2 regions of the Thalassobacter sp. HA4-2 genome follow, and region 1 is predicted to be linked to the other one. Evidence: riboswitches for the same ligand, from Rfam matches in the RefSeq annotation. Region 1 holds a riboswitch; the other holds the start of a gene.

Region 1 (4,194 bases):
GGTTCAGGGGCGGCGTGCGGATGACCTTCATGCCGCCAGCGCCGTCTCGATGGCGGCGCGGTCCAGCCCCGCTTGCCCGATCACCACAAGGCGGGTTTCACGGGCGCCGGTCAGGGGCTGGTCAAAGTAGCTGTCCACGCGCGGACCAACCGCTTGGATCGTAAGGCGCATGGGTTTGCCGGTGACGGCCGCAAAACCCTTGAGGCGCAGGATATCGTGGGCGCGGATGATGTCCGCCAGCTTACCCGCGAAAGCCGCCGGGTCGCTGACCTCGGGCAGGGTGACAACGAACGATTCAAACTCATCGTGGCCGTGTTCGTGTTCATGGTGGTGATCATGGTCATTGTGATGGTCATCCGCGTCATCGTGATGGTGGTGATGGTGCACCTCGTGGCGGGCATCCAGATCGCCCTCGGCCCCCACACCTTGGCCCAGCAGAACGGCCGCCGGCAGGGCACCCATGGTGGCCTTGACCACTTGCACACCGTCGCGGGCCTCGGTCTTCAATTTGCCCACCAGCGCCTCGGCCTCTTCTGCGCCCAGCAGGTCGGCCTTGTTGACGACGATCATATCGGCGCAGGCCACCTGATCCTCGAACAGTTCCGACAGGGGCGTCTCGTGGTCGAGGTTTTCATCCTGGGCACGCTGGGCGTCCACGGCGGCGACGTTGTGGGCAAAGCGGCCCTCGGTCACGGCCTTGCCGTCCACCACCGTCACCACGCCATCGACGGTCACACGGGTGGAAATGCCGGGCCAGTTAAAGGCGCGCACCAACGGTTGCGGCAGGGCCAGCCCACTGGTCTCGATCACGATATGGTCGGGGGGCGTGTCGCGATCCAGCAGCTTTTCCATCGTCGGGATGAAGTCATCGGCCACGGTGCAGCAGATGCAGCCGTTCGACAGCTCCATTACATCCTCCTCGGTGCAGGTCTCGATCCCGCAGCCCTTGAGGATATCACCATCCACACCCAGATCGCCGAATTCATTGATGATCAGCGCGATCCGCTTGCCTTCGGCATTCTGCAAAAGGTGGCGGATCAGGGTGGTTTTGCCGGCGCCCAGAAAACCTGTGACGACGGTGGCGGGGATCTTGGCGGGCATCTGTCAACTCCACATGAAAGGGGACGGCCCCCTCAAGGGCCGTCCGGTTGGTCATTGTTTGGAAGGGTTAGGCGGCAGTGTAAAGCCGTGGATTGACCGCGCCCGATCCATCCAGCCCGCGCAAGCGTTTCGCGCCCCACAAAACCGCCAGATCGGCCAGCGGTTCAATCAGCACCACCAGCATGTAGGCCGCGCCAAACGACACGACGGCGGCCATGTTTTCCGCGCCAAAGCCCTGGCCATAAAATGCCCAGAAGGCCACCCAAGCCACGACACCGCCCTGATAGGCGGTCGACAGCTTCAGGGCCTGCACATAGGTCAGGTCGACATAGGCCGTCCCCGTGGGGACAACCCGCCGCGCCAAGGCGTGGATGGCAAACAGGGGCACCAGCAGGGTTGTGACGTTGACAAAGTACATCGGTACGTCACTGGGCGCGAACAGCACGCCCTGAAGGGCAAGCCCCGCCGCCAGCCCGATGGCCGCAGGTGCCGTGCCCAGCAGCAAAAGCAACGTGGTGCCAAGGATGAAATGCACCTCCGAGATACCAACGGCGAAATGGGGCAGCACTTCGAAGAACACAAAGACGGCAAGTGTCGCAAGCACGCTGCGCACCAGCAGGGATATGGCCCCCCGCTCGCGCAGGCTGTCGAGGGCAAGTTTCACGGTGTAGGCGCCCACACCGGCGGCTGTCGCCACGGCGAGTGTCATTTTGGCGCCGTCCACGACGCCGGGTTCGATATGCATAGTGTCTTCCTTCATTATCCCGTCACACCCGACAGGAGGGTTGGTTGATCGCAGGGCTGGTCTCCTGGCTTGCGGGTCGTGGCGCGGGCCGCCTTCCCGGGGGAACCCCAGTGGCATGATGGCCGTTGCTCTCCGCTTACAGTCGCGGGGGCGGCTGTGGCATTGGGCCCCTGATTGGGTCACTCGCACCACATTCCCATTTGATCCGTTGGCGCTTTGCGCATCGGGAACCTTGCAGGCGCCATCTGGGCGCGGGCGGATCGACAGGTCAAGTACCAAAGCCGCGCATGGCGGAGTGTTTGCGCCATCACGGCTGAGGAAGGCCCATATATTGTGGATAACCCGCGCATTTCGGCCATATCCGGGGGTGCGCGATTGACTCGCCCCGAAGCCCGAGCCGAAACTTAGGCGCAACTACAAGCGAGTCGAAATTTTGCGTTTTTCCCGCCTGCGCCTCAATGGCTTCAAAAGCTTTGTGGACCCGACCGATCTGGTGATCGCGGACGGGCTGACGGGGGTTGTGGGGCCGAACGGGTGTGGCAAGTCCAACCTGCTGGAAGCGCTGCGGTGGGTCATGGGCGAAAACCGCCCCACGGCCATGCGCGGCGGCGGGATGGAGGACGTGATCTTTGCGGGTGCCAGCACGCGGCCCGCGCGCAACTTTGCCGAGGTGTCCCTGCATCTGGACAATGCGGACCGGCTGGCCCCGGCGGCCTTTAACCATGACGACACTCTGGACATCATCCGCCGGATCACCCGCGACGCAGGGTCCGCCTACAAGGTGTCGGGCAAGGACGTGCGGGCGCGGGATGTGCAGATGCTGTTTGCCGATGCCTCGACAGGCGCGCATTCGCCCGCGCTGGTCCGGCAGGGGCAGATCAGTGAGTTGATCAACGCCAAACCGCAAAAACGCCGCCGCGTCTTGGAGGAAGCCGCGGGCATCAGCGGCCTGTACCAACGCCGCCACGAAGCGGAGTTGAAGCTGAAGGCGGCAGAGACGAATCTGACCCGCGTGGACGACGTGCTGGAACAGTTGGCGGCGCAGCTGACGACGCTGGCCCGGCAGGCGCGCCAAGCCACCCGTTACCGCGAGATCGGGACGCAGTTGCGGTCTGCCGAAGGGATGCTGTTCTACCGTCGTTGGCAAGAGGCGGACGCCGCGCGCCTGACCGCGCAACAGGCCCTGACCGAAAAGACGACCCAGGCCGCCCGGGCCGAGACCGCCGCGCGCGAGGCCACAAAGGGCCGCGAAGACGCTGATGCGGCCCTGCCCCCCTGCGCGAGGAGGAGGCGGTGGCCGCCGCCATCCTGCAACGGCTGGTGGTGGAACGGGACACCCTTTCCGCCGAAGAAGCCCGCGCCGCCGACCGGATCGAGACCCTGCTGCGTCGGATCGACCAGCTGGACAAGGACGCCGAGCGGGAACAGGCCCTGAACAAGGACGCGGGCGAGACCATCGACCGGCTAGACTGGGAAGCGCAGGAATTGGCCAAGGCGGATGAAGGCCACGGCCCCGCCCTGGAGGCCGCGACCAAGGAAGCCCACGCCGCAGCTGAAGTTCTGGCCGAGCGGGAGGAGGCCCTGGCCCGCCTGACCGAAGACATGGCCCGCCTGTCCGCGCGTCATCAATCGGTGTCCCGTTTGGTCGCGGACAGCCGCGCGCGCGTCCAAAAGATCGAAGCGGAGGAGGCGCGCGCCAAAGCCGCCGTGGCCGAGGCAGAGGCCGCTCTGGATACCGCCAACGCCGCCCTGTCTGCCGCCCATGCAGATCAGGCCAACGCGGCCCGCGTTGCGTCTGACGCAGAACAGACGCTGCAAGCCGCAGAGGCCGCCCGGTTCGAAACCCAAGACCGCGAAAGCACCGCCCGCGCGTCCCGGTCCGATGCCGAAGGGTCTGCGAACACATTGCGCGCCGAGGTCACGGCGCTGGCCAAACTGATGGCCCGCGACAGCAGCGAGGCGGAACCGGTGCTGGACCGGATCCAAGTCGCCCCGGGCTACGAGGCGGCCTTGGGGGCGGCGCTCTCTGACGACCTGTCCGCGCCGGAAACCAACGACGACACCGGTTGGGCGCAACTGCCCCCCTATGGCACCGTGCAACCCCTGCCCGAAGGGGCGGAGCCCTTGGCGGCCTATGTCACAGCGCCCTCGGTCCTGACGCGGCGGTTGTCCCAGATCGGCCTTGTGGACCCGGACGAAGCCGCCCAGATGCAGCCCAACCTGCGCCCGGGCCAGCGGCTGGTCAGCCACGATGGCGACCTGTGGCGGTGGGACGGCTTGCGGGCCTCGGCGGAATCCACGCCCTCTACCGCCGCGCTGCGTTTGCAACAGGTGAACCGCTTGCAACG
Region 2 (4,194 bases), 380 kb from region 1:
GGGTGCCGGTGTCGAGGGTCGCGCTGAAGGCCGCAAGGTCCGCCTTGTAGCCGTCAATCAGCGCGGTGGCTTTGTCCGCAACGCCAAAGATCTGGCCGAGGTTGGAAAGGTCGGTGTACATGTCCTCGATGCTGGCCTTGTCCTTGTCCATGATGTGGGTGCAGCTTTCGGTCAGCTCGTAGACCTGTACGCCAAAGGGGGCCAGGGTTTCGGGCGTGACTTCGCCGCCCACCTTCATGCCGTAGTTCCAGCCCGCAAAGAAAAAGTCTGCGTCCGCGCCCACGATCACCTCTTTGCTGGGATATTTCGCGGACAACTCAGGCAGGGCTTGGACCCCGGCGCGGATCGTCTCGTCCAGTTTGTGCCAGCCCGAAATACCCGTGTATCCCACCATCCGGTCGGCCAAGCCCAGGACGAGCATCATCTCAGTCAGGTTCACGTCGTTCGAGATCGCGCGCTGTGGGGGCGCGTCGAAGGTGACGGTGCGGTCGCAGCTTTGCACGGTGGTTTGGCCAAAGGCGGCGGTGGTGGTCAGCATGAGGGCCGTTGCAAGGAGCGGTGTCTTCATGGGTGTGGTCTTTCGTGAGGTAGGTGGAAGGTCATGTGATCGGTCCCCGTGGGGGCCAGTTGGTGGCGTCGCGTCTCCACGCGAAAGGCATGGGCGACGGTGCGGGCGCACAGCACGTCCGCAGGCGCGCCGTAGCCCTGACAGTGCCCGTCCTTGAGCAGCAGCAGGTCGTCGCAGACGTCCGAGGCAAGGTTCAGGTCGTGCAAAGAGGTGACAATCGTAAGCGGTAGCTTACGGATCAGGTCCAGCACCTCCAACTGGTGGCGGATGTCGAGGTGGTTTGTCGGCTCGTCCAGAATCAACAGGCCCGGTTCCTGGGCCAGCGCCCGGGCGACCATGACCCGCTGACGCTCTCCGCCCGAAAGGGTGGACAGGTGACGGTGGGCAAAGCCTGTCAGGTCCAGCCGCTGCAGGGCCGCGTCGATGACGTCCCGGTCCCGCGCCCCGTCCGTCCCGCCAAAGCCCTTGCGGTGGGGCGTGCGGCCAAGCGACACGATCTCTCGCACGGTCAGGGCGAAATCGCTGGGCTGTTCCTGCAACACCGCCGCCACGCGCCGGGCCACGTCGCGGGCGGGCAGGGACCAGATGTCGGCCCCGTCGATGCACACCTGCCCGGTGGCGGGTTTGTGGTAACGGTAGAGCATGCGCAGCAGGGTCGTCTTGCCCGCCCCGTTTGGGCCAACGATGCCCAGTACCCGCCCCGCCGCCAGATCAAAGCTGACCGGGTGCAGCAGGGGTACTGCGCGCGGGTTCGGCCCCCAGGACAGGTCGCGCACCTGTAGGGCGGCGGTCATGATGCGCGCGCCTTTGTGGCCTCTATGGCGATCATGGCCGAGGGGACCCGGGCCAGCGTCGCGGTGCGCAGCTTGCCCGGCCGGTCCACGGACGAACACCACCCGTCCTCAAGCGCGGCGTAGTCGCGCGCAAAGGTCAGCAGGTCCTCGATATCCGTGTCGGGATCAATGTCCCCGAACAGATAGGTCGCCTTTTGCGTGCCGTGATAGGCCACGGTGCAGGGCCGGTCGCAGCCCGCCATGCAGGCCACCCCCGACACCTCGAAGGTGTCGGTGACACTGTCGCCCGCCGCCGCAATGGCGCGGCGCAACCGCTCGATCAGCGCATAGCCCGGGCGGCACTGGCTGCCCTTGTGTTTGCAGGACGTGCAAATTGTGATTCTGTGTTCCATCGGTCACCCCGCCGAAAAGGGCGGGTGTGCAAAGAACCATGTCGCGGCGAAAGGTTCCGCTGTGCCATCATATGCTCCTGACCAGGCACCCCGCCTGTCAAAGTTAAAGGGCCGCTGGCCGAGGGCCGCGGTGATGGCAGGTCTCCTGACTTGCGGGTCTGGGCTTTTCCGCGCCTTCCCGACCCTTGGGGCCAGTGGCTTGTGCGAAATCGCTCACCGCTCACAGTTGCGGGGGCAGTCACGGATTCGGCGCGCGTTGGCTCCTCCTCACCGTGTTCCCTTTTCATCTCATCGGCCTTTGGCACCCGAGAACCATCGCGCAAAGTAAAAGAACACTGGGGCCCGGGGGTCAAGCCAAACCGCACAGGCCGTGACCCTTTGTAACCGAGGATCCGCGATTGAGTGCAAAGGGGGAAGAGTGGTGCTGCTGGAGAGAATCGAACTCTCGACCTCTCCCTTACCAAGGGAGTGCTCTACCTCTGAGCTACAGCAGCCCGCTGCGTGAGCGGGGATTAGACCGGATTGAGAAAGGCCGCAAGGCCTATCTGGACGCTTTTTGCATAGCAGGCTACACCGCCCCCACGATGACAGACAAAACACCCAAACCCGCGAAATCCGCACCGGGCGCCCGCGAAGACCGGCTGAAGGCCGCGCTCAAGGCCAATATGGCCAAACGCAAGGCGCAACAGCGGGCGCGTAAAGGCGGGGCCGAGGCACAAAAGGACAGTAAAGATGGATAGCATTCACGTCACGGGGGGGCCGCACTGAACGGGTCGATCGCGATTGCGGGGGCCAAGAACGCGTGTCTGACGCTGATGCCTGCGACCTTGCTCAGCGACGCGCCGTTGACCCTGACCAACGCCCCGCGCCTGTCGGACATCCGCACGATGACCACCCTGTTGCAGTCCTTGGGCGCCGAGGTGTCCAGTCTGGCCGATGGTCAGGTTCTGGCCATGTCGTCCCACGACATCCACAACCACACGGCGGATTATGAAATTGTGCGCAAGATGCGCGCCTCGATTCTTGTGCTGGGCCCGCTGCTGGCGCGTTTTGGCCATGCTATTGTGTCCTTGCCGGGCGGGTGCGCCATCGGCGCGCGTCCGGTGGATTTGCACCTGCAAGCCCTGGAGGCGTTGGGCGCGGATCTGGAATTGCGCGACGGCTACGTCCACGCCAAGGCTCCGGGGGGCGGTTGAAGGGCGGCAAGATCGACTTCCCCCTCGTCTCGGTCGGGGCGACGGAAAACGCCCTGCTGGCGGCGGTTCTGGCCAAGGGCACGACCGTGATCACCAACGCCGCGCGCGAGCCGGAGATCACCGACCTTGTGGAATGTCTGCGCCGCATGGGGGCGCAGATTGACGGGGACGGCACGTCTACTCTGACCATTGAAGGCGTGGATCGTCTGGGCGGGGCCACCCACCCGGTGGTCACGGACCGGATCGAGTTGGGCACCTACATGCTGGCCCCGGTGATTGCGGGCGGGCAGGTGACCCTGCCCGGCGGGCGGCGCGACCTGCTGGAGGCGTTTTGCCAAAAGCTGGAGGCCGCGGGCGTCGAGATCACCCAAACCGCCGAGGGGCTGACCGTGCGCCGCACCGGCGACCGCATCCGTGCCGTGGACGTGGTGACCGAACCCTTCCCGGGCTTTCCCACGGATTTGCAGGCCCAGATGATGGCGCTGCTGTGCACGGCCGAGGGTGTGTCGGTGCTGGAGGAAAAGATCTTCGAGAATCGGTTCATGCACGCGCCCGAGCTGATCCGCATGGGCGCCAAGATTGACGTCCAAGGCGGCACGGCCAAGGTCACCGGGGTGGAGCGTTTGAAAGGCGCGCCCGTGATGGCCACGGACCTGCGCGCCTCTGTCTCTTTGATCCTGGCCGGTTTGGCGGCGCAGGGCGAGACACGGGTCAGCCGGGTCTACCACCTGGATCGCGGCTATGAACACGTGGTGCGCAAGCTGGGCGGTGTCGGGGCCACCATCGAAAGGGTCAGCGGTGAGTGACGCGCGTTTCGAGGATGCCGACGAGGCGCCCCTGCGCCTGATCGCGCGGGACCCAGAGGATTTGGCGGCCATATCGGCCCTGATCCAAGACGCGGTGCTGCCCGGGTCAGAGATGACATGGGACGCCCGCGCGCGGCGCTTTGCCCTGCTGGTCAACCGTTTTCGCTGGGAAAACGCAGATCGCACGGTCCAGCGGGTGCAGGCGGTTCTGGCCTTTGAGGACGTGATGAAGGTCGCAAGTCAGGGCATATCCCGGGACGCCGACACCATCCTGTCGATCCTGTCCATGGCCTGGACCCCGGGGGCCGATGGCACGGGCCGGATCGAGATCACCTTTGCCGGGGACGGGGCCCTGGCGCTGGAGGTAGAGTGTCTGGAGGTGTCCTTGCGCGACGTCACGCGGCCTTATCACGCCCCCTCCGGTCAGACACCTGCGCA

Evidence for each region. A riboswitch is a leader RNA that binds a small molecule or an ion and turns the genes downstream of it on or off. The one in region 1 is predicted to bind cobalamin.
Region 2: another riboswitch for cobalamin. It lies ahead of ACZ1G0_RS11775 (DUF1636 family protein); the one in region 1 lies ahead of ACZ1G0_RS13780 (energy-coupling factor ABC transporter permease).

Annotation. Positions count from the first base shown of each region.
Region 1 covers NZ_JBVFUK010000001.1:2,734,982-2,739,175, reverse strand. The annotation lists gene ACZ1G0_RS13790 (GNAT family N-acetyltransferase) at 1-31, opposite strand, end outside; gene cobW (cobalamin biosynthesis protein CobW) at 28-1,101, opposite strand; gene ACZ1G0_RS13780 (energy-coupling factor ABC transporter permease) at 1,169-1,846, opposite strand; cobalamin riboswitch at 1,884-2,096, opposite strand; partial or broken gene smc (chromosome segregation protein SMC) at 2,280-4,194, shown strand, end outside.
Region 2 covers NZ_JBVFUK010000001.1:2,357,769-2,361,962, reverse strand. The annotation lists partial or broken gene ACZ1G0_RS11785 (ABC transporter substrate-binding protein) at 1-568, opposite strand, end outside; gene ACZ1G0_RS11780 (ABC transporter ATP-binding protein) at 565-1,362, opposite strand; gene ACZ1G0_RS11775 (DUF1636 family protein) at 1,359-1,754, opposite strand; cobalamin riboswitch at 1,873-2,086, opposite strand; tRNA gene ACZ1G0_RS11770 (tRNA-Thr) at 2,174-2,248, opposite strand; gene ACZ1G0_RS11765 (hypothetical protein) at 2,339-2,494, shown strand; partial or broken gene murA (UDP-N-acetylglucosamine 1-carboxyvinyltransferase) at 2,487-3,756, shown strand; gene ACZ1G0_RS11755 (DUF2948 family protein) at 3,749-4,194, shown strand, end outside.